Regions from separate parts of the Bacillus sp. JJ1521 genome, predicted to be linked through region 3. Evidence: riboswitches for the same ligand, from Rfam matches in the RefSeq annotation. Region 3 holds a riboswitch; each other region holds the start of a gene.
The links. Region 3 has a riboswitch for S-adenosylmethionine ahead of metK (methionine adenosyltransferase). Riboswitches for the same ligand answer to the same signal wherever they lie in the genome.

Region 1: it holds a riboswitch for S-adenosylmethionine, as region 3 does, so the genes downstream of both, mtnW (2,3-diketo-5-methylthiopentyl-1-phosphate enolase) here and metK (methionine adenosyltransferase) in region 3, are expected to answer to the same signal.
Region 2: it holds a riboswitch for S-adenosylmethionine, as region 3 does, so the genes downstream of both, V7147_RS15915 (methionine ABC transporter ATP-binding protein) here and metK (methionine adenosyltransferase) in region 3, are expected to answer to the same signal.

What each region holds. Positions count from the first base shown of each region.
Region 1 is NZ_JBALOX010000105.1:3,223-10,622, forward strand. Features, by position in the region: gene V7147_RS15195 (carbon-nitrogen family hydrolase) at 71-859, opposite strand; gene V7147_RS15200 (pyridoxal phosphate-dependent aminotransferase) at 947-2,077, shown strand; SAM riboswitch class I at 2,193-2,298, shown strand; gene mtnW (2,3-diketo-5-methylthiopentyl-1-phosphate enolase) at 2,365-3,603, shown strand; gene V7147_RS15210 (2-hydroxy-3-keto-5-methylthiopentenyl-1-phosphate phosphatase) at 3,606-4,268, shown strand; gene V7147_RS15215 (methylthioribulose 1-phosphate dehydratase) at 4,261-4,887, shown strand; gene V7147_RS15220 (1,2-dihydroxy-3-keto-5-methylthiopentene dioxygenase) at 4,912-5,454, shown strand; gene cbpA (cyclic di-AMP binding protein CbpA) at 5,635-6,264, shown strand; gene V7147_RS15230 (aspartyl-phosphate phosphatase Spo0E family protein) at 6,566-6,820, shown strand; gene V7147_RS15235 (MFS transporter) at 6,923-7,400, opposite strand, start outside.
Region 2 is NZ_JBALOX010000115.1:1,475-12,998, reverse strand. Features, by position in the region: gene V7147_RS15930 (LLM class flavin-dependent oxidoreductase) at 1-1,191, opposite strand, end outside; gene V7147_RS15925 (MetQ/NlpA family ABC transporter substrate-binding protein) at 1,247-2,119, opposite strand; gene V7147_RS15920 (methionine ABC transporter permease) at 2,147-2,809, opposite strand; gene V7147_RS15915 (methionine ABC transporter ATP-binding protein) at 2,799-3,824, opposite strand; SAM riboswitch class I at 4,054-4,155, opposite strand; gene V7147_RS15910 (HAD-IA family hydrolase) at 4,326-4,925, opposite strand; gene V7147_RS15905 (APC family permease) at 5,084-6,475, shown strand; gene cydS (cytochrome bd oxidase small subunit CydS) at 6,598-6,711, opposite strand; gene V7147_RS15900 (cytochrome d ubiquinol oxidase subunit II) at 6,723-7,748, opposite strand; gene V7147_RS15895 (cytochrome ubiquinol oxidase subunit I) at 7,748-9,088, opposite strand; gene V7147_RS15890 (glycerate kinase) at 9,379-9,537, opposite strand; gene V7147_RS15885 (2-hydroxyacid dehydrogenase) at 9,630-10,604, opposite strand; gene V7147_RS15880 (xylulokinase) at 10,601-11,524, opposite strand, start outside.
Region 3 is NZ_JBALOX010000142.1:13,111-18,796, forward strand. Features, by position in the region: gene metK (methionine adenosyltransferase) at 1-1,194, opposite strand, end outside; SAM riboswitch class I at 1,444-1,611, opposite strand; gene pckA (phosphoenolpyruvate carboxykinase (ATP)) at 1,897-3,486, shown strand; gene V7147_RS18335 (alpha/beta hydrolase family protein) at 3,516-4,316, opposite strand; gene V7147_RS18340 (ABC transporter substrate-binding protein) at 4,476-5,459, shown strand; partial or broken gene V7147_RS18345 (ABC transporter ATP-binding protein) at 5,629-5,686, shown strand, end outside.

The sequences.
Region 1 (7,400 bases), on a different contig from region 3:
ATTTTAAGTTAATACTGAAGAGAATCATAACAACGAATACACATAATTGTCAATCAATTTTTCAACTTTATTATATATAATAATTCGGACGACGATCCTGGAAAATTGGAATTTGTTTTCTAACTTCTTGAACCTTGCTGAGGTCAATTTCAGCGGTTAATGTTGTGCTTTCAGTACCTGCTTCAGCAATAATAGTTCCCCATGGATCGATAATCATCGAATGTCCTGCAAACACATTATCAAGATTACTTCCAACACAGTTACAAGCAACGACATAGCATTGATTTTCAATCGCCCGACTTAGGAGTAAAGTGCGCCAATGCTCAAGCCGAGGGAGTGGCCATTCCGCAACCACGAATAAAATTTCTGCCCCACTTGTTGTATGCGCGCGAATCCATTCTGGGAAGCGAATATCGTAGCAAATGACTCCTGCAGCTGGTACATTTTCAATGGTGAAATCCCCTTTGGTTTCCCCAGCTTGTAAATACAAATGCTCATCCATGAGCTGGAATAGATGAAGCTTACTGTATTCACTGACCATTTCTCCTTCACGATTAAAGATAAACATCGTGTTTGTCACACCTTGTTCGGTCTTTTTGGCAATAGAGCCGGCTACTATATTAACTGAATATTGTTTTGCTACGTTTTTTATAAATGCTTTCGTTTCATCCCCGTTATCATCGGCAATTTCATCTAATCTTGTTAAGTCATATCCAGTTGACCAAAGCTCTGGTAGGATAATGATATCGGGTTCATCTTGAGCCATTGTTTTATCAATCTCTTTAGAAATTAGGTTAAAATTTTCTTGCGGTTTTCCGAATTGAATATCATACTGAATACATGCAATTTTTAGATTCATTTGGAGTCCTCCTGTGAAATGATACTTTACAAGTAACAATATATGATTATAGACTAGTATTTCAAGTATTTTGAAGAAGGTGTACACATGAAAAATTTCGAACAATCTGAAATCCTACAAAATTTACCGAAACAGTTCTTCGCTTCACTTGTTGCAAAGGTGAACAAAGTCGTTGCCGAGGGAAACGATGTCATAAATTTAGGGCAGGGAAATCCAGATCAGCCGAAATTTCATAAATATTCTCCGTTTCGCGGACATTCTTTCATGAAGAAAGCAGCAGCAGAATTTTATCAACGTGAATACGGTGTTGAACTGGATCCGGAAACGGAGGTCGCAATTCTATTTGGCGGGAAGGCTGGATTAGTTGAAATTCCACAATGCCTCTTAAATCCAGGGGATATAGCATTGGTACCAGATCCTGGTTACCCGGATTATTGGTCAGGTGTTGAACTTGCTCGCGCAGAAATGGCATATATGCCCTTAAAAGAGCAAAATGCTTTTTTACCTGATTACTCAGAAATTGATTCGGAGAAGCTTGAAAAAGCAAAAGTTATGTTTTTGAATTATCCCAATAATCCAACCGGAGCGGTGGCGACAAAAGAATTTTTTGAAGAAACAATCACTTTTGCAAAAGAGCATGAGATTTGTGTCGTCCATGATTTTGCATATGGTGCGATTGGATTTGAAGGGAAAAAACCAATTAGTTTCTTAGAAATGGATGGTGCTAAGGATATCGGGATTGAGATCTACACACAATCAAAGACATATAACATGGCGGGCTGGAGAGTTGGTTTTGCGGTTGGAAACCCGAGCGTAATTGAAGCCCTAAATCTAATTCAAGACCATATGTATGTTAGTTTGTTCAGTCCTATTCAAGCGGCAGCAGCGGCAGCGCTAACGGAGTCGCAGGAATGTGTGAAAGGACTAGTGGACAAGTACGAATCAAGACGTAACGCATTCATCAGTGCACTTAAAGACATTGGTTGGGACGTAAAAGCGCCTGCAGGCTCCTTTTTTGCTTGGCTACCAGTACCTGAAGGATATACATCTGTGAGCTTCGCAGATCTTTTACTAGAAAAAGCTCATGTTGCAGTTGCACCAGGAATCGGCTTCGGCGAATATGGTGACCGCTATGTCCGAGTTGGTCTTTTAACCGACGAAGAAAGATTGATTGAAGCCGCAAACCGGATTAAAAAGTTAAACTTGTTCAAAAGTTAAAAAACGTTTGACAAGAAAAAAAAATCCTGTCATAATCCTAATTAAATTCAGCTTCATATATAAATAATGGTTGAGCGAGTTTTAAAATGAGGCTCAACATCAAATAAAATCTATTTTCTTATTAAGAGCAGGCGGAGGGACTAGCCCAGTGAAGCCCGGCAACCGACTTACATTCGTAAGCACGGTGCTAATTCTTGCAGCGTTAAGCTGAGAGATAAGAAGATGTTAGTTTGCTAACCTCTTCTTAAATGAAGGGGTTTTTTATTTTTAGAAATGAGGGTTTAAACATGAGTGAAGTGATTGCTACATATTTGGTACATGACACGAGTGACAACTTCGAGAAAAAGGCTGAAGGTATCGCCCTTGGCTTAACGATCGGCTCTTGGACGAATTTACCAAAACTTGAGCAGGAACAACTAAAAAATCATAAGGGAAGAGTAGTAAGTGTTGAGCAAGTTGATGAGAACCAACGAGCAAGTCAATATCTAGGGAAGCAAGTAAAAAAAGGAATTATCAAAATTTCTTACCCAAGCGCAAATTTTAGTGCTGATCTACCAGCCATTTTAACGACTACCTTCGGGAAGCTTTCCCTTGATGGAGAGGTAAAATTACTAGATTTAGAGTTTTCAAATGAATTGAAAGCTTCATTTCCAGGACCAAAATTTGGGATGAGTGGAATCCGTGAAAAACTAGGAGTGTTTGATAGACCGCTAGTGATGAGCATTTTTAAAGGAGTAATCGGAAGAGATATTGAGTATCTAAAAGAGCAGCTTCGTGAACAGGCACTTGGTGGTGTCAATATCATCAAGGATGATGAAATCCTTTTTGAAAATCCTTTAACACCTTATGAAACTCGAATTATAGAAGGCAAAAAAGTGCTTGAGGACGTTTATACTGAAACCGGACATCGCGCCCTTTATGCTGTGAATTTAACCGGTCGAACATTTGAATTAAAGGAAAAAGCAAGGAAGGCAGTAGAGCTTGGAGCTGACTTATTATTGTTTAACGTATTTGCATATGGGCTTGATGTTCTTCAAAGCTTAGCAGAAGATCCGGAAATTTCAGTCCCGATTATGGCTCATCCAGCTGTAAGTGGAACGCTGACACCGTCCGAATTTTACGGGTTTTCAAACCAATTGCTGCTTGGAAAACTACTGAGATATGCAGGAGCAGACCTTGTCTTGTTCCCATCACCATATGGTAGTGTTGCACTTGAAAGAGAGCAAACCCTGGCGATAGCAGCTGAATTAACAAAACCAGATGAATCATTTAAAGCTTCGTTTCCGGTTCCATCCGCTGGGATTCATCCAGGCTTAGTGCCACTGCTCATTAATGATTTTGGAAAAGATAGTGTAATTAATGCAGGTGGTGGCGTTCACGGACATCCGGACGGTGCCATTGGTGGAGGAAAAGCCTTTAATGCGGCGGTCGAAGCAGTCCTTAAAGGGAAGACACTTGTCGAATTTGCACAAAATAGCCCAGAGCTTAAAACAGCAATTGAATTATGGGGATACAAAGAGGTATAGCGATGAACAAACCATTTATCTTCTGTGATTTTGATGGAACAATCACAAATACAGACAACATTATAGCCATTATGAAAAAATTTGCCCCACCAGAATGGGAGAAGATCAAGGATCAAGTGCTCTCACAGGAAATTCCGATCCAAAAGGGTGTAAGTAAAATGTTTTCTCTTTTACCTTCAGGTTGGAGGGGAGAGATTACCGATTACATCCTTAACCACGCTGAAATTCGAGATGGATTCAAAGAGTTTGTAGCTTTTACGAAGGAACAAGGAATTCCGCTTTACGTCGTAAGTGGAGGAATTGATTTTTTTGTTGAGCCATTGCTTGAAGGTCTCATTGCAAAAGAGCAAATTTACTGCAATAAATCGGATTTTTCGAATGAAAGAATTGATATTTTATGGCCATATACGTGTGATGCTGAGTGCACAAATGAGTGTGGCTGCTGTAAGCCAACCTTGATACGTAAGCTTTCAAATCAAGATGTTTATAAAATCGTGATTGGCGACTCGATTACCGACCTTCAGGCAGCAAAGCTTGCGGATAAGGTAATTGCAAGGGATTTCTTAATTGAAAAATGCGAAGAATTGGGAATTGAACATTCATCCTTTCATTCCTTCTTTGATGTCATTAAGATATTGAAAAAGGAGGTTTTGGCTAATGCTTAAGGTCAAGCAATGGACAGAGCTTGCGGATATAAAGGATGAACTCGCAAGTCGCGATTGGTTCATGGGGACAAGTGGAAATCTAGCAATCAAGGTATCCGATAATCCGACCACCTTCCTTGTAACTGCCAGTGGCAAGGATAAGAAAAAAAGAACCGATGAGGACTTTTTATTAGTAGATGGGGCGGGATTACCTGTTACTCCAACCCATTTAAAGCCCTCAGCAGAAACACTTTTACATGTTGAAATCTATAACAAAACAAATGGAGGCTGCAGCTTCCATGTTCATACCGTTGATAACAATGTCATTTCTGAATTATATGCCGATAAGGGCGAGGTAGTTTTCAAAGGTCAGGAAATTATTAAAGCGCTCGGATTATGGGAAGAAGATGCGGAAATACGAATTCCAATCATTAAAAATGACGCTGATATCCCGACACTTGCTCGAAACTTTAGTAAGCATGTGAACGGTGACTTTGGTGCAGTCCTTATTCGAAATCACGGCATCACAGTCTGGGCTAAAAATGCTTTTGATGCCAAAAAACATCTAGAGGCATATGAATTCCTTTTTAGCTATCATTTGAAATTATTAGCATTAAATCCTTTGCTAATAAGGGCTTAACATAAAAAATACGAGGTGGAGAAAATGGCAAATATTAAATTCCGTAATACAGGTGAAAGATTAGAAGGTCAAGAAAAGGTAGCAGAATTCCTACAAGAACAAGGTGTCCTTTATGAGCACTGGGACACTAGCAAACTACCTGCAGAATTAAGAGGAAACTGCAAAATCAATGATGAACAAAAAGAGCAAATCCTATCTATTTATGAAGAAGAAATCAAATCTCTTGGGGCACGTAATGGTTATCAAAAATGGGATGTTATTGCATTATCCGATGCAACTCCAAATCTGGATGAACTTTTAAAGAAATTTGAACAAGTACATGTTCACACAGAAGATGAAGTACGTGCAATCGTAGCTGGACATGGTATTTTTATTATTAAAGGAAGTGGCGACAATGGCTACTTTGATGTAGAGCTTGAAGCAGGTGATGTTATTTCTGTACCTGTTGAAACTCCACACTTCTTCACGCTTATGGATGACCGTGAAGTGGTTGCCGTACGTTTATTTATTGACCCAGCTGGTTGGGTGGCACATCCATTCAAAGATCCAGAATTTGCTCAAAACTAAATTGGGATGAAGGGACTTTGTGGAGATTTTCCATAAAGTCCTTTTTATATCAAAATATTGAGAATATTCTTTACATGTAACGGTAAATATGTTACATTTTTGTTCATTGGAATACATACTTTTCGTCGCATATAATAAAGGTGATAAAGAATTATTCTATATGATTGAGGAGTGGGGAAAATGAAAATTCGCTATAATTTTGTTCAAAAATCGGATGTAAAATATTGTGATGATAAATTTACCGTTCAACAGGCCCTTCAATTTTTAAATGAAACAGGCTTTCGCTCAGTGCCAGTATTATCAAAAGATGGCACAGGATTTGAAGGGTTAATTTATAAGGTTGATATTTTAGAGTATTTATATGAAAAAGATGGAGAAGCAAATGCGAAAATATCAACACTTGTTGAAAGCAAGGATGCATTCGTTTACGAGGAGGATTCATTTTTTAAGACATTTTTAACGATTCGACGCTTGCCGTTTATTGCGGTGTTAGATGCTGATAAAGAGTTTCAAGGGATCATCACACATGCTAATGTAATGGATGTACTTGAGGATTCTTTTGGTATGAAAACAGGTGGATATACGTTAACAATTGCCACTATTGAGCATAAAGGGGCAATCAAGGAACTTGTATCCCTCATTCGTGATATTAATATTGACGGCATGCTTACACTTGATAATGGTGAAAAATACCTCCGCCGAATTATTTTAAATCTACCAAGTTCACTTGGCGAGGAAAAAATAAAGAATATCAAACAGAAACTAGAAGCGAAGGAATTCCGCGTTACCCATATTGACCGAATTAAATAATTGTATTAGACCTATAGGAATACTACCTATAGGTTTTTTTAGTAAAACTTTTGTCGATTTATGTATTATTCATGTTGTCGAAAAGGATTGGTTTACTTAATGGAAGCGTTTACGTACACAATTTAGTAAAATTTTTTAAGAAAAAAATGTCTAATTTTGCGAATCTATTTACATAAATAGTAGATTTTGTAATAATTCATAGAGTAGCAACTCAAAATGCACCAAAGGTAGTATTGGTTAGCATACGTTAGTTGTATGCGGCGTTAGAATCTTCTAACGTGAGAATAAAGGAGTGGAAGTTTTGGAAACCAGTCGTGTTGATTACAAACAGATGCTATTAGACGAAATTAATAGAAAAAGAGAAGAAATGATCACAATCGCTAATAGTACGGGGTTTACAAGTAATGAAACAATTGAATGTAGTCAAGAACTTGATGAACTTATAAATATCTATCAACGAGCAGAAGCAGCAGAACGAAACCATTCACTTTTTCGTCAGTTTTTAAAGAGAGTCATGTTATTTTTCGCACTTCAAAAGGTCAGCTACAAATCATAAATGGTCAACTCAAACAATTCATCTAGGTGGATTGTTTATTTTTTTATGTTAATTAAGAGGAACTAAACAAAAAAAGGACGCAAAGCGCCCTCCCTAATCACATCATGCATTATTCCATTCATTCACCTTCTGATCAGATGGCAATAGGAAGGCTATACAACCGAGCAATGGAAGGAAGCCCATCATAATAATAGTAGGTGTCAATCCGATTGCATCAATGATCGAACCAATCGCAACACCACCGATTCCCCCCATACCAAAGGCAAGACCTACGGTTAACCCTGACATCATCCCGATTTTACCCGGCATCAGTTCTTGTGCGTACACAACAGTAACAGAGAAGCTTGATAATAGGATAAATCCAATTACTGTCACTAGCACGATCGCCATACGTGGTCCAACAAACGGCAAGATGAGGGCTAAAGGTGCTGTTCCCAATAGTGAAGCGAGAATAACGTTTCGTCTTCCAAATTTATCAGCAAGTGGTCCTCCAAAAAAGGTTCCTAGAGCACCAGATGCTAAAAATAGGAAAATATAAATCTGTGATTGTGAAATAGTATATCCATATTTTTCAATGACA
Region 2 (11,524 bases), on a different contig from region 3:
GGCTAGGTTAAATCCATCTACACCACTTTCTTCGAATTGAAATTGAATCGCATCAGCCACTTCTCGCGGGTTTCCAACTAGAACATGGTCCCGATCTATTGTTTCAAATCGGTTTAATACTTCCCTGACTGTTAGTTTTTTAGGTGCATCTTTTGTAAGCGAAGCAGCTCTTGATTGTCCATGTTCGGTATGTTTATAATCAAATGGACTATCTAGGTCTGTATACTGTGATAAATCGTAACCACTTGAGCCACCATATTGAGCTTTTGCTGCATCAGCACTCCAATAACTAGCTAATTCCTGATACTTTTCCTCTGCTTGTTCTGTGGTCTCAGCTACAATTACATTCAAGAAGGTAAATGCCTTAATATGGTCAGGGTTTCGACCATATTTTTGTGCTCTTTGTCGGATATCCTGAACAGAAGATTTAATTTTCTCTGCTGACCCTCCAACAAATACACATTCGGCATGTTTGGCTGCAAACTCCTTACCACGTTCAGACGTACCTGCTTGATAAAGAACTGGGGTACGTTGCAGGGAAGGCTCACTTAAGTGTGGTCCTTCAACAGAAAAATATTCACCCTTATGATTTATCTCATGTACTTTTGATGGATCTACCAGGATTTCTTTAGTAGTATCCGCAATGACCGCATTGTCTTCCCAGCTTCCTTCCCATAGCTTATAAGAGACTTCCAAAAACTCATCAGCCAAATCATAACGTGCATCATGCTTAAGCATTTCTGGTAAACCAAAGTTCTTTGCTGCATTAGGAAGATAGGAAGTGACGATATTCCACGCGACTCTTCCCTTTGTAAGATGATCTAGGGTTGAAAACCTTCTAGAATGGCCAAAAGGATGCTCATAAGTAGTACTTACCGTCACTGCAAAAGAAAGATGTTCAGTTACACTTGCCATCGCTGGAACAACAAAAGCCGGATCATTCAACGGCACTTGAACTCCGTCTCGAATGGACGGATCTTTACTTTGCTGATAAACATCATAAATACCTAGCACATCTGCAAAAAATACGGCATCAAACTTCCCTCGTTCCAATAATTTTGCTAAGTCTATCCAATAGTCTAAATCCTTGTATCGAAGATGTCTCTCACTATTTGGGTGCTTCCAAAGTCCATGTGAATTATGCATAGCGCTCGTCATGTCAAATGCATTTAATCGGATTTGTTTTGCCATTTGTCCACTTCCTTTTAGTAGATTCATAAATCTATAAATATCCAATTCCACTCAATTATTGGCTTTTCTTAATGCTTTCTTCTAACTTCTTTAATGTCTTTTGAAGATCTTCCGCAGGGATATCAACGACAATACTTCCTCCGTTCGTTTCCTTTATGACAGCCTCTTTAACGTCAGCTTCCTGGTATAGCTTTGCGATCGTTTTGTATGTTTCATTGTCCTTATCCTCTTCGCGTACAGCAAAGACATTAACATATGGTCGTGCTTGTTCACTTTCTGGATCGTCATATAATAGTGAATCTTTAAAATTCAACCCTGCTTGACCTGCAATCCCATTATTTATTAGAGATGCGGCAACATCCTTTAGTGCCTGTGCAGTTTGTTGAGAAACGACTGGGACGATTTCTAGTTTTTTCGGGTTCTTCGCAATATCATCTAGAGTTCCGTATATACCAACTCCATCTTTTAGCTCAATTAGTCCCGCAGCTTCTAATAAAAGTAAGCCTCTTCCAAGGTTTGCAGGGTCGTTTGAAATTGTTATTTGTGAACCCTCTGGTATGTCTGATATATTCTTGTATTTTTCAGAATAAATCCCTGTTGGGTTAATAGTCGTCGAAGCAATCGGAACAATAGTAAAACCATTCTCTACATTGGCTGGACCTAGAAATGCAATATGTTGGAAAGAATTCATGTCAATCTCTCCATTTGCTAAAGCATTATTAGGTTGAATGTAATCCGAAAACTCAACTAACTCAATTGTGATCCCTTTTTCATTTGCTTTTTCTTCTATAAGCTTCCAATAAGGTCCATCAGCACCTGTTACACCGATCTTTACTACCTCATTGGATTTTCCGGATGTAACATTGCACGCTGCAAGTATTGAAATAAAAACCACCATAGATACGAATAAAAGTAATCGCTTTTTCATTTACAAAACTCTCCCTTTTTTTAAATGTTATCTTCGTAAAAAGAATCTAGATAAAAAGTTCCCAGAAAACTGTGCGATTTGAACGAGTATTATTAAAACAATAACTGTGACAATCATTACCGATGTATCAAATCTCTGGTACCCATATGTCATGGCAAGGTCACCTAATCCACCACCTCCAACTGTTCCAGCCATTGCTGAGAAATCAACAAGCCCCACAGTAACAAAGGTGAGACCGAGAATAAGTGGACCTAATGTTTCAGGTATAAGTACGCCAAAAATTATTCTTATCGGGCTTGCACCCATAGCCTGTGCAGCTTCAATAATTCCCGGTTCAATCGAAACAAGATTACTCTCTACTATCCTAGCAACCGCAAAGCATGCAGCTATCGTCATAGGGAAAATAGCCGCTGCCGTTCCAATCGTAGTGCCCATTACTGCCCGAGTTAAGGGACTAAGTGCAACAAGCAAAATAATAAAAGGGATTGGACGAACAATATTCACTAATAAGTTAAGTACGAGAAATATATATTTATTTTCCAATATGTTCCCCTTACGTGTGACAAAAAAGAGCACTCCCATCGCTATACCAATAATGCTTGAGAAAATTAACGTAAAGATTACCATCAAAATCGTTTCTCCAGTTGCTTCCACAATACGGGGCCAAAATGTACTCCAATCAACTCTCATGGTTTATCACCTCCCTTACTTCAACAATTTGCTCAAGTTCAGTGATTACTTGCTGAATGAGAGGATCAGAGCCTTGAAATTCAACAATTAAACTACCAAATAATTGATCCTGTAACTCATTAATACTGCCGTATATAATATTGAAATCAATCCCATGCTTTCTCGTTACTCTTGACAGGATTGGCTGACTTGAAGCCCCACCTGTAAAAATCACTCGATACAAGTTTCCTGAATGGTTATTACGTAATTTCCCTAAGAGTTTGCTAGAAAGCTTATCGTTTAACACAGAACTGATAAAATTTTTCGTCGTCTTGGATTGTGGGTTTGAAAATATATCATAGACATTGCCTTCTTCAATCACCGACCCATTTTCCATCACAGCCACTCGATGACAAATACTTCGGATAACGTGCATTTCATGAGTAATCAGCAAAATGGTAATATTATACTCCTCATTAACCTTACGTAATAATTGAAGGATTTCTCCTGTTGTTTCAGGATCCAACGCAGAAGTTGCTTCATCACAAATCAAAATGTCTGGTGAAGTAGCAAGCGCTCTTGCAATGCCGACTCTTTGCTTTTGTCCGCCCGAGAGTTGCTCCGGATATTGCTCTGACTTATCTTGCAAACCTACAAACTGAAGTAATTCTTTAACACGGTTATCAATTTGTTCTTTTGGCAACTTCGCAAGTTTTAATGGATAAGCGATATTTCCATATACAGTACGCGAGTTGAAAAGATTAAAAGATTGAAAGATCATACCGATTTTCCTTCTCAGCTTCCGTAGCTCAACTTGAGAGAGACTAGATATTTCTGATTCGTTAACCAGCACTCTCCCTGAAGTTGGGCGTTCAAGTAAATTAACAAGTCGGAGCAATGTACTTTTCCCAGCCCCACTAAATCCAACCACCCCAAAGATTTCTCCTTTTGAAATAGTTAAAGAAACATCTTTTAACGCTTGAACCTCCTTCCCTTGCAAACCAAATACTTTATTTACTTCCTCAAACTTAATCAACTTAAAATCCTCCTTTCAGAAATAAACAAAAAAGGCACCTTTATCCAACATCATGTAAAGATGCATTGGATAAAGATACCTTTAGTTGTCTAATCGGCATACTTTTTTATTTTATATAGAAATATTTTTGAGAATCGGTTTTAGTTAGTAAACATCTCTTTTTATATCGAAAAAAAATAAAACCCCCTTCACTACAGAAGAGGGTTTAAATGTAACATTTAATCGTCTCTTCCTATCTTTCAAGCTCTATGCTTGCTGGATTTGGCACAGTACCTAATAGTCTGTTGCCGAGGCTTCAAAGGGCCAGTCCCTCCACCTCTCTGGATAAGAATTCACTAATAATTTAATTGTAATTAATAATTTACATGGAATGTCTTTGACTGTCAATAAGATTTTTATAAATTCTTTTTATTGTTTATTTAGGATACAAGTATATTTTGATACGAATAAGCATTGTAGTGGTCCCTTTTTCAGCCGAATCCTTATAAAAAATGACCTTTTTTAAAGATAAGGAAGAACCTTCGTTCCGAAGTCAGCATAATTATCAATGTGAAAATCGGCCTCAATATCTGGATTTTCAAAGGCAACGGTTTTGATTCCTAATTCTCTGGCTGGAATTAAATCCAGTTCGCGATCGCCAATCACTAGATCAATCGGATGATCCTTAATTACATGTTGATATGAAGCAGCATGTGGTTTTCGGGAAAAGCCCTCCTCCTCGACCGAAACAACCACCTTAAAGTAATGTAATAACTTAAATTTTTCCAGAAGGTAAAGTGTAGACTCCTTGTCGCGATGCGTGACAATAAAATTATCATCTGCAATTTGCAAAACCTCTTCTAAATGTTCAAACGGATGGCTATCAAAGGAATACTGATTGTATAATTTGATGTATTCCTCGCGCTGACTTTCTTCAATTTCATAATGCTGAAACGCCACTTTCGAGTTGACCTTGAGCCACTTTAGTACTTCCTTCGGATCCAGTTCCCTGCCGCTTAGATGAATAAAACCCTTGACCAGTGCTGGATAGGTGTTAAACAATGTTCCGTCAAAATCCCATAGAATATTAATGTGAATCCCTCTCTCTTTTACATAATTCATTCTATTATAAAGAAAGATACTTATAAAAAGAAAGCTAATAGATTTTTTATAAACCTCTCAATTTTCGACAAAAATATTGGTAATTCGACAAAAGCGGTTGACCTTTAATTAATAAACCTATAGAATTTTTACATATTTTAAAAAAATGAGGGTTCAGTATGAAAGATGTATTATTCAGGAAAAAAGATCTCAGGGAATTACTCGGAAAAAAGGGCGGTATCCAGCTTCAGCAAACGTTAGGGGCTTTTGACCTAATGCTGTTAGGAGTAGGTGCTATTGTCGGAACAGGTATATTCATCCTTCCTGGGACTGTCGCTGCGGGACACGCTGGACCAGGTATCATTTTTTCCTTTATTATAGCTGCCATTGTCTGTGCATTCGCCGCTATGTGTTATTCAGAATTTTCTTCATCCATACCGGTTACGGGTAGTGCATATACGTATGTGTACATTGTATTTGGAGAATTGGTCGCTTGGTTAGTTGGATGGGCTTTACTGTTAGAATATGGCTTAGCAGTTGCGGCGGTTGCAACTGGTTGGTCAGCTTATTTAAGTGCTTTGTTAGAGGGTTTTAATATAACCATTCCAAAGGCGATCTCTGGTTCCTTTAATCCAGTAGATGGAACTTATGTAAATGTACCAGCGATCGCCATTATTTTGGTAACAGCCTTTTTATTAACGCGTGGAATTAGAGAATCTACGAAGGTTAATATGATCATGGTATTTATCAAAGTAGGGGTTATTCTTTTATTTATAGGAGTAGGCATTTTTTATGTTGAGCCTGCTAATTGGCAACCAGTTATGCCCTTTGGAATGAATGGCGTTATTAGTGGGGCAGCCCTAGTTTTCTTTGCTTATCTTGGATTTGACGCTGTTTCGTCAGCTGCCGAAGAGGTAAAGAACCCACAACGTAATATGCCCATAGGTATTATTGGATCATTATTGATTTGTACAATTCTTTATGTAACTGTTTCGCTTGTTTTAACTGGGATGGTTTCATACACAGACCTAAATGTAAGTGATCCTGTTAGCTTCGTAATGCAGATGGTTCATCAAGATTGGGTGGCTGGCGTTATCTCACTTGGTGCAGTTGTCGGAATGATGACCGTTATACTTGTTATGTCATATGGGGGAACTAGACTTCTTTATGCGTTTGGCCGAGATGGATTGCTGCCGAAAAGTATGTATGAACTTAGTAAAAAATATAAAACGCCCGTTAAAAACACATGGGTATTTGCCGCACTTGTCGCTTTTTGTGCCGGCTTCATTCCGTTATCTAAGCTAGCAGAACTAGTAAACATGGGCACATTACTTGCATTTACAATCGTTTCAATCGGAGTTATTTACTTAAGAAAAAACAAGAGTATACCATCCAGTGGTTTTAAAGTACCATTCTTTCCAATCTTACCAATTATCTCGTTCTTATTATGTTTATTTTTAATGACTCAGCTTTCTGTCTTTACATGGATTGCAAGCGCAGTTTGGTTTGTATTCGGATTACTTTTCTACTTTGCTTATGGTAAAAACCATAGCTTAATGAATAAAGAATAAAAAATACAAAAAGTGAGCTTACGTTGTTATATCCCCGTAAGCTTATTTTTTTGATATAAAGAGGGCGAACTATACGTCCTTGTATAATCCTCTTACTCCGTTTAGATCATTCCACCCGAAAATTAATCTTTCTTATCTTCTCTCACTTCCTTATCCAAAGGTGCCACTATAAACGTTATAATAATTGATAGAACCACCATCATAAACGGTGCCACAAATATCATAAAATCATTCATTTTCATCTCTCCTATACATGATCGTCCCGTCTACCTGTCACATAGTCCTTATTGAATAAAAATAGATGGAGCAATAGATAAAGTGAAGGAATCAATAAACATAAACCGAGAACGAAAACAATCACTAAAGCAATCGCCATTTCGTGATTTGTAAAACTAGCATGGATTGTTAAATGTGGATATAACAAATATGGATAGTGTGAAAATCCATAAGCATAGAAGGCAAAGGCAAATTGAAAAATTAACAAGATAACAGCCAGGCCAAAGTTTCGTTTTTGCCAGACTAACCATACCGTGAATAAAAAAAGTATTCCAGAAACCGCGAATAGAGGCCACAAACCCACCATACTTTCAAAGTGCATTTCATTGTGTCCACGCATCTCAATAATGATTCCAATTGCTGTTATGATTAAAGGAACAGCCCAAATTAATGCATATTTCCTCATTAAATTACTTGCTTCTATGTCCTTTGCTCTCCATGCATACCAAGTTAAAAATACAGCTGAAATATAAAGAACCGCTGTTACACTTAATAAAACAATACTCCACGAAAGGGGACTCGTGTATAACGCCCAGTAATCGAGTTCGGGTTGGCCATTCACCATTTCAACAAAGCCACCTTCCGATAGTGTAAGAACTACTGAAAAAGAAGCAGGAATTAACAATCCCGAAACTCCATAAGCAAATGCATACCCTTTATGTCCTGCAGATCCATAAGATTCAAAAGCATAATAAGAACCACGAATAGCCAATAAAATGACAGAAATACTCACAGGAACTAAAAGGATCGTTCCATAATAAAAGGCCGTTTGTGGGAAAAAGCCAACAATTCCTACAAAGAAAAATACTAAGAATACGTTTGTGACTTCCCAAACAGGTGATAAGTAGCGTTTTATAATTTTCGTTAAAATGTGGGAACGATTCGTTAATAAACTATAAGCATTAAAAAAGCCTGCGCCAAAATCGATTGAAGCAACAATGACATAGCCAAATAAAAAAGTCCATAGTACGGTTAATCCTACTATCTCAAGGTTCATTATGCTTCACCTCTTTCAAATTCACGATCTTCAATTTCTTTTTCAATCGGATTCGAACGGAACATTCGCCTTAATACGATGACACTTCCAAAAGCTAACACCATATATAAAATACAGAAGAGCAGGAGCATTAAATCTACATTATCACTTGTTGTAGCGCCCTCTTCTGTTCGCATCAATCCTCTTAAAATCCATGGTTGTCTTCCAACTTCCGCTAGCCACCAACCTGCTTCAATGGCAATAACAGATAATGGACCTCCAGTAACCACAACCCACCTGAACCATTTACTTTTTATAAATGACCATCCTCGCGACTTTCCAACCACATACACAGCTGAAACAAGCACCAGTAACATCCCAATCGATACCATCGTATCAAATAGATAATGAATATAGAGAGGCGGAATTTCATCTTCAGGGAATTCATTTAATCCAATTACATCTGCAGTAGGATTGCTATGTGCTAAAATACTTAATGCATATGGTATACGAATCTCATACTTTATCTCTCCATCATCAAGTACACCAAACATTATAAGTGGCGCGCCCTCTTCTGTTTCAAAATGCCATTCAGCCGCTGCTAATTTTTCCGGCTGATATTCTGCTAAATATTTGCCCGAAAAGTCGCCTATGACGGCTGTAACAATTGAGAAAATCAGACCTAACTTCATTAATAAATAAAGTGCTTTTTTATGATAAATATGGTCTGAACCTTTAATTAACCGGAAAGCCGCAATAGATGCGAGTATAAAAGCCGATGTCATGTAAGCCGTAACTAACACATGTGCCACTTTTGTTGGCATTGCTGGGTTAAACATTGCAACTAGTGGCTGAATGTTTACTAACTCTCCATTTAACATTTCAAAACCTTGAGGAGCATTCATAAACGCATTTACGATGGTAATAAAAACCGCTGACATTGATGCCCCAACGGCAACTGGAACGAGAAGCAGCATATGCTTCTTCTGACTATCGAATCGATCCCAAGTATACAGATAGATTCCTAAAAAGATTGCCTCAAAAAAGAACGCAAATGTTTCCATAAATAAGGGTAAAGCAATGACTTGTCCGGCTAAGCTCATAAAGTTCGGCCATAATAGTGACAACTGTAATCCGATAGCAGTACCTGTAACAACCCCTACTGCAACGGTAATAACAAACCCTCTCGCCCAACGTCTTGCCAACAATATGTAATGCTCATCATTATTCTTATACCCGACCCACTGTGCAATCATAATCATTAATGGGATTCCGACCCCGATTGTGGCATAAATAATATGAAAGGATAATGTGAGTTCAGTTAGTACTCGACTCCAAAACACTGCTGACTCATTAACCAAAATAAGTCCCCCTTAGCTAATTGAATAACCTGCCCAAAATAGAGAGAAGCATGATGAATGCTACACTGAAACTTAAGTAAATGAGCCACTTTTCTTGTTTTTTATACATTGATGATTCGCTCCTTCAAGTGCATTATGCCCATTCTTTTATAATTGAACGTCAAGTTATGTTAAATATTACATTCATTCTTGTCGGAATTTTGACCAAATCTTTACTAAAAACAAAAAGACCCACATAAATGTTAGTTTTTCCCAACACTTTTATAGGTCATTCATTAATTCGATCTAAATCATATTCTGATTTTTAAACGTTCTCCACATTCCCCTAAAGGAATCCAGAATGTTTCTGACTCTGGGAAGACCTTAAGAATACCCTTTTCTATTGAAAGAGCTGCCTCAGTTGCGCTTAAACTTCCTTTAAATGAGTCAGGAGCTATTACAATCTTCATAAATTCAACCCCTCAAACAATGATTTTTGGTGTGGATTATAACAAAAATCAAAAAAGGGACTTATCCTCTGAAAAATCCCTTGAAATATAGACTATTCAATTGGAATACTAACTGGCGTAAGTGGCTTTTTTCCATCTAATACATTGATAATATTTTCAACCGCTAAATTGGCCATCTCAAGTCTTGTTTTTACTGTTGAACTTCCAACATGGGGTAAAGTAACAACATTAGGTAAGGTTAATAGAGGATGATCTACTGGTACTGGTTCCTCTTCAAAAACGTCTAGACCTGCTCCCCAAATCTTTCCTTTGACTAATGCGTCATATAACTCCACTTCATCGACAATTCCACCTCTGGCAGTATTAATAAGAATGGCGTTTTTTTTCATTAGCTGTAATTCGTTTTTACCAATAAAATGATGAACCTCCGGACTATATGGTATAAGAATGGAAACAAAGTCAGATTGCTGCAGCAGTGAATGCAGATCGCAATATTCAATACCTAATTCAGCTTCTTTGTCGACTTTACGTGTCCGGTTATAATAAATGACTCGCATATTGAATCCTTTAGTCCTCTTTACTAGAGCTTCAGCTATTCTTCCAAGTCCAATAATTCCAATGGTCGCTCCGTAAATTTCCTGACCAGTCATCTGCATAAGGGACCAAGCGCCCCATTCTCCACGTCTTAAATAGTTGGATGCTTCAGGTACTCTTCTTGCAGTGGCCATTAATAGAGCAAATGTCAAATCTGCTGTTGCTTCAGTTAAAACTCCTGGGGTGTTAGTAACAACGATTCCCTTTTGGGCAGCAGCATTTACGTCAATATTGTTATAACCTACTGCAATATTTGCAACAACCTTTAGATTCATAGCTTCATCAAATACTTCTTGATCAATTTTATCGGTTAATAGGCATATTAGCCCATCAACATCCTTTACTTCTTTTAATAAAATATCTCTTGGGACAATTGAATCCTCTTCCTGATACATTCTAACTTCGAAGCGTTCCGATAATTGACTAACTATTGCTTCTGGGAGCTTTCGGGTTATATATACTTTTGTCTTCAATGCTTTACCTCCAATCTTTCTTGGCTTATCTCGGCACATTGCGAGAAAAAAGGTTTAAGGGCAGGATACATATTGTTATGAACTTTATAAAGCTGGTGATAAGCACTCACTTGATTTTCTTCCGGTGTAATCCAACCAATGGTTTCATTTGAAATCACAGAAGTTGCTTCTTCATAAGATAAAAAATAACCAATAGCTTTTCCAGCTATGAGGCATGCACCTAAAACTGCAGTTTCCGGAATATTTTTGTGTTCAAACGTTTTGTTTAATACATTTGCTTTTATTTGGGACCATGCCCTGTTCTTGGAACCACCTCCAATTGACTGAATACTCATTGGGGCAATTTTATATTTAGTTTCAATAATTTCATAGATTTGTTTTAAGCCAAAGGAGCAACCTTCTAATATTGAGCGATACATATCCTCTTTTGAAGTATTCAAATCGATTCCTATAAAACTTCCTCTGGCATTTGGATCCCAAATTGGGGATCGCTCACCCTGCATATACGGCAAGAAATACACACCGTTTGATCCAATCGGAGATTTGTTTGCAAATTCATTCAATATTTCAATTTGATACCCTTCTGGTTTTAAAAAACGTTCATAAAACCATTGTATAGCAGCACCAGGAAAAGACATTGCTCCATGGGATAGCCATCTACCCTTGATAACATGGCATCTGTTTAAAAACCTGTTGTCCAACGCAAGAGTATTGTCCGAACAAACAGTTAAAACATTTGAGGTCCCTACTGACTCAAAAATAGTATTGGGTTGAACGTCAAGTGCAAGGGCAGAACAAGCCGTATCGGCTGCTCCCGCTACGATTGGCACTCGTTGTCCTTCTAAATTAGTATCAATCAAATTACCAATTACCAAGCTTGGATCACACACTGTAGGTAATTTTCCTAGACTTATTCCGAT
Region 3 (5,686 bases):
TGCAGCTTCTGCTTTAAGTGTTTCTGCTTTGTCTGTACGCTCCCATGGTAAATCTAGATCGTTTCTACCAAAATGACCATATGCAGCAGTTTGCTTATAAATTGGACGACGAAGATCCAACATATTAATAATTCCAGCTGGACGCAAATCAAAATGGTTTCGAACCAATTCAACAAGGACATCCTCAGATACTGTTCCAGTACCAAAAGTGTCAACAGAAATAGAAACTGGCTGCGCTACACCGATTGCATATGCAAGCTGTACTTCACATCTATCAGCCAATCCAGCAGCAACGATATTTTTTGCAACATAACGTGCAGCATATGCAGCAGAGCGGTCAACCTTAGTTGGATCCTTACCTGAGAATGCGCCACCGCCATGGCGTGCATAACCACCATACGTATCAACAATAATTTTACGGCCAGTTAAGCCAGCATCTCCTTGTGGTCCTCCAATTACGAAACGGCCAGTTGGATTAATAAAGTATTTCGTATTTTCATCAATTAGTTCACTTGGAACAACTGGATTGATGACATGTTCTTTCAGATTTCGTTGGATTTGTTCTAATGAGATTTCATGATGGTGCTGAGTCGAAATAACAATTGTATCAATACGAACAGGATTATTATTCTCATCATATTCAACGGTCACTTGCGTTTTTCCATCTGGACGCAAGTATGGAAGAATCTCATCTTTACGAACTTTTGTTAATCGGCGTGCAAGCTTATGAGCTAATGAAATCGGTAGAGGCATTAACTCTTTTGTTTCATTACAAGCATACCCGAACATTAAGCCTTGGTCCCCTGCACCAATTGCTTCGATTTGCTCGTCTGTCATTTGACCTTCACGAGCTTCTAACGCTTGGTCAACCCCCATCGCAATATCCGGAGATTGCTCATCGATTGATGTTAATACTGCACATGTTTCGTAGTCAAATCCGTATTTTGCACGAGTGTAACCAATTCCTTTAATCGTTTCACGGACAATCTTTGGGATATCTACATATGTAGATGTTGTAATTTCTCCCGCAACAAGTACAAGACCTGTTGTAACAGAAGTTTCACACGCTACGCGTGCATTTGCATCATTTGCTAAGATGGCATCTAAAATAGAATCTGAAATCTGGTCACAGATTTTATCTGGATGTCCTTCCGTAACAGACTCAGAAGTAAATAAACGGCGTCTTGTTGTCACAAACGCTTCCTCCTTTTTCGATTCAGAATTCAATTCACTTCAAATTCTGACATTCATTGATACGGTACTCATTCCCTTAGTATTGTTACCTTCACGATTTTCTATCCTATACTGATTAGTTATCTGTGGTGAACACATTTAAACGCTTAAGTAACATTATTAAAACCATGAATAGTTCCCATTAAAGAAATAAAAAAAACCTTCCTCTACTTTTTTGAGGAAAGGTTTTGTCATTTATCTCGCCTTTCACTCTTATCGATCAAGGTCATGCCTTGCTCAGGTTAGCACCTTATCACTTTTTATCAAACGGAAGACCTACCTATGTATAGGTTTCACAATCGCACATTTGATATGTAAAAAAAAGTAATGGTTGCCGGGTTTCATTGGGCCTGTCCCTCCGCCAGCTCGGGATAAGAGAGTATCCGTTCAAGGAATTATCATAACGCAGTCATCCATTTCGTGTCAACCAAAATTCGAAAAAAATGGATAAGGAAGTGTGTCATACTTTATTTCACAAAATAAACAAATTTCTATAAAGAATGGATTATAAAGGACCATTTTAGAAACTGTACGCACTTTTTAAAGATAGTTACGTAAAATACGTTAAATAGTATAGACTATTTTTATCAATGTGTTATACTAATTGTAAATTTTAGATTATTAAGAAATGAAAAATATAAAAAAGATAAAGGATGGTTTTACATGAATTCAGTTGAAGTTTCAAATGAGCAGCTATTAGAATTAGTGAATGGAAAAAATGCACTTCATAACCTATCTGTTCCTATTTTAGTTGAAAAAGTACTAGCTAGACAAGAGGGAATCCTTACTTCGACTGGGGCTGTACGTGCAACAACCGGGAAATACACAGGAAGATCACCAGAGGATAAATATATCGTTGAAGAAGCTTCTACTAAAGATAGGATTGATTGGGGTAAGGTAAACAAGCCAATTTCTGAAGCAGTTTTTGAAAACCTTTACGTAAAGGTGCTATCATACTTAAAAGAAAAAGATGAAATTTTTGTGTTTAATGGGTATGCAGGTGCTGATAAAAAAGTACGTATGCCAATCCAAGTGATAAACGAATATGCGTGGCATAATCTATTTTCACAACAAATGTTTGTTCGACCAACTGGCGATGATTTAAAAACACATCAACCTGAATTTACCGTAATTAGTGCACCAAATTTCAAAGCAGATCCTGAGGTAGACGGTACAAACTCGGAAACTTTCATTATTATTTCCTTTGAAAAACGAACTGTTTTAATCGGAGGAACTGAATATGCCGGTGAAATTAAAAAATCAATTTTCTCTGTGATGAACTATGTATTGCCTGAGCAAAATATTCTTTCCATGCACTGCTCCTCTAATGTCGGGCAAGAAGGAGATGTTGCGCTTTTCTTCGGTCTATCTGGAACAGGAAAAACAACTCTTTCTGCTGACCCAAAACGTCGTCTAATTGGGGATGACGAGCACGGTTGGGCTAGCTCAGGTGTGTTTAATATTGAGGGTGGCTGCTATGCGAAAACCATCAATCTATCACGTGAGAAGGAACCACAAATTTTTGATGCGATTCGCTTTGGTTCAGTTTTAGAAAATGTAATTGTTGATGAAGAATCAAGAATTGCAGATTATGATGACAATTCATTAACTGAAAATACAAGAGCCGCTTATCAAATTGATAATATTGATAATATTATTGTGCCTAGCATCGCTGGTCACCCAAATACAATCGTATTCCTTACAGCAGATGCTTTCGGTGTGCTCCCTCCTATTAGTAAACTAACAAAAGAACAAGCAATGTACCATTTCTTAAGTGGCTACACAAGTAAGCTTGCAGGAACAGAGCGTGGAGTTACATCACCAGAAGCAACATTCTCAACTTGCTTTGGCTCGCCTTTCCTTCCACTTGCTGCAACAGAGTATGCTGAAATGCTAGGAAGAAAAATTGACGAGCATAATGTTCAAGTATTTTTAGTTAATACAGGTTGGACTGGCGGAGAGTATGGTGTAGGAAGCCGCATGAAACTGTCTTACACAAGAGCAATGGTTCAAGCAGCTTTAGAAGGTGAACTAACTCATGCAGAAACAGTGAAAAATGATATTTTCGGCTTAGAAATTCCAATTCACATTCCAGGTGTTCCTGACGATGTGCTGCAACCTGCAAAAACATGGGCAGATCAAAGTACGTACTATGTAAAAGCAAAAGAATTGGCTGTAAAATTTAAAGAAAACTTTAAAAAGTTCTCCAATGTTCCAGATGAAATTGAATTATTGGGCGGACCAAGAATCTAATTTTAATCTTATAGGAAAAACTCGAGGAATCATCCCTCGAGTTTTTTTGTTTCCCTTGTCTTCATCCATTCCGTTAGCCGTCTCACTGTTTCCCGGTTGTCATATGGTGGAAAATAATGAGTGTATTGAGGAAAATACCAGCTTTCTAGCTCTTTTCCAAGTTCTCTTACTCTTTTTTCAAGTCGATAAGCGTGTTCGACAGATACATTTTCATCTTTTTCACCATGAATTATAAGTAGTGGAGCTTCCAGTTTTTCAATTTCATATAATGGAGTTCTCCACTTATAACGTTCCGGATATTTAGTTGGAGTTCCTCCGATGACCCGCTTCAACATCCTCCTCATATCATTTCGCTCCACATACGTTAAGCTTAAATCACTTACACCTGCCCATGAGACGACCGAACAAACTTGAGGTTGATGAATGGCGGTAAGGAGAGCCATCACCCCTCCCCGCGAGAAACCAAAGACATGAATGCGATTTGGATTCACTTTTTCATGATCTTCCAACACTTTTACCGCAGAGAAAGCATCATATCTATCTTGTCCTCCGAAATCCTCATTCCCCTCTCCCCCTTGATTGCCTCGATAAAAAGGTGCCATTACTACAAAGCCCTCCGAGGCAAATTGAACGATTCGACCAATTCGAACCTTACCTACATTTTTAATTCCACCGCGCAAATATAAAAAACCGTCGTATACTCCTTCTTCCTTTGGTTCAGCAAGATAGCCTTTTATTTTCAATCCTTTGCTCAAATATGTAATTAAATAAAGATCAATTTTAGAACTAGGTGACGGAAATCTCTGCTTTTCAATAATTGTGCCATCCACCATTTTCCCCATCCTCTCTACAACATTATTTTCGAAAACTTTATATAAACCCTTCTTTTAAAAAGAAAAAATAGGCATTCACACATTTTTGTAACGTTTCATAATCTATCTTAGAAATGACAAATGCAGACAGATCAACTGTCAAGGAGGAATGATTATATGCGTCGTTTATTTGCTAGCATTTTTGCATTATTGCTTATTATTCCATTAGCAGCTTGTAATAATGACCAAGTTCAAAAAATCAGAATTGCCGAGGTAACACGTTCTGTGTTTTACGCACCTCAGTATGTGGCCATTACAGAAGGATTTTTTGAAGAAGAGGGCTTAGAGATTGAATTAACAACCGTACCAGGTGGAGATAAAACAATGACCGCGTTAATCTCTGGTGGTGCCGATGTGGCCTTGGTTGGTTCTGAAACATCCATTTATGTGGAAGCACAAGGCTCAACCGACCCTGTTATTAACTTCGCAGCTCTTACCCAAACGGACGGTACGTTTTTAGTCGCTAGAGAAAATATTGAAAACTTTAGCTGGGACCAAATTAAAGATAGTACATTCCTTGGCCAACGTAAAGGTGGAATGCCTCAAATGGTTGGGGAATTTGTATTAAAGAAGCATGCTATTGACCCACAATTCGATTTAAATCTCATTCAAAACATTGATTTCGCAAATATTTCAAGTGCTTTTGCTTCTGGTACAGGTGAGTTCGTCCAATTATTTGAACCTACTGCTAGTTTATTTGAAAAAGAAGGTCGTGGCTATATTGTCGCTTCTTTCGGTGAAGAATCTGGCAAGGTACCATATACATCATTTATGACAAAGCAAAGCTTTATTGATGAGAACGGTGATGCTGTTGAGAAATTCACACGTGCCGTATATAAAGCACAACAATGGGTCGATTCACATAGCCCAGAAGAAATTGCAAAGTCCGTTCAAGAATTCTTCCCAGATACACCACTGGATTTAATCACATCATCAATTGAACGATACAAGAACCAAGGTTCATACGCTACAAACCCTGTTTTATCAGAAGAAGCCTGGAACAACCTACAGGACATAATGGATGAAGCTGGTGAATTACCGAAGAGAATTGACTACAGTACACTTGTTAACACAAGTATTGCAGAAAAAGTTTCAAAATAGGTTGTTCAAAAAGTGCGGTGAATATGACGCATCGAATTTCTGCGTTGGCTTGCTTCTCCGTTCCTCACGTATTAACTGCAGACGTTCCGGTACTCAAAGCTGCACCGCCTTGAAATTCTCGGTCCTCTTCATCCTCCTTTTTGAACACAAATTAATTAGGAGTGTTACTATGAGCTTTTTGTCAGTAAAAGATATACACCATGTTTATTTTACAAAGGATTCTACAA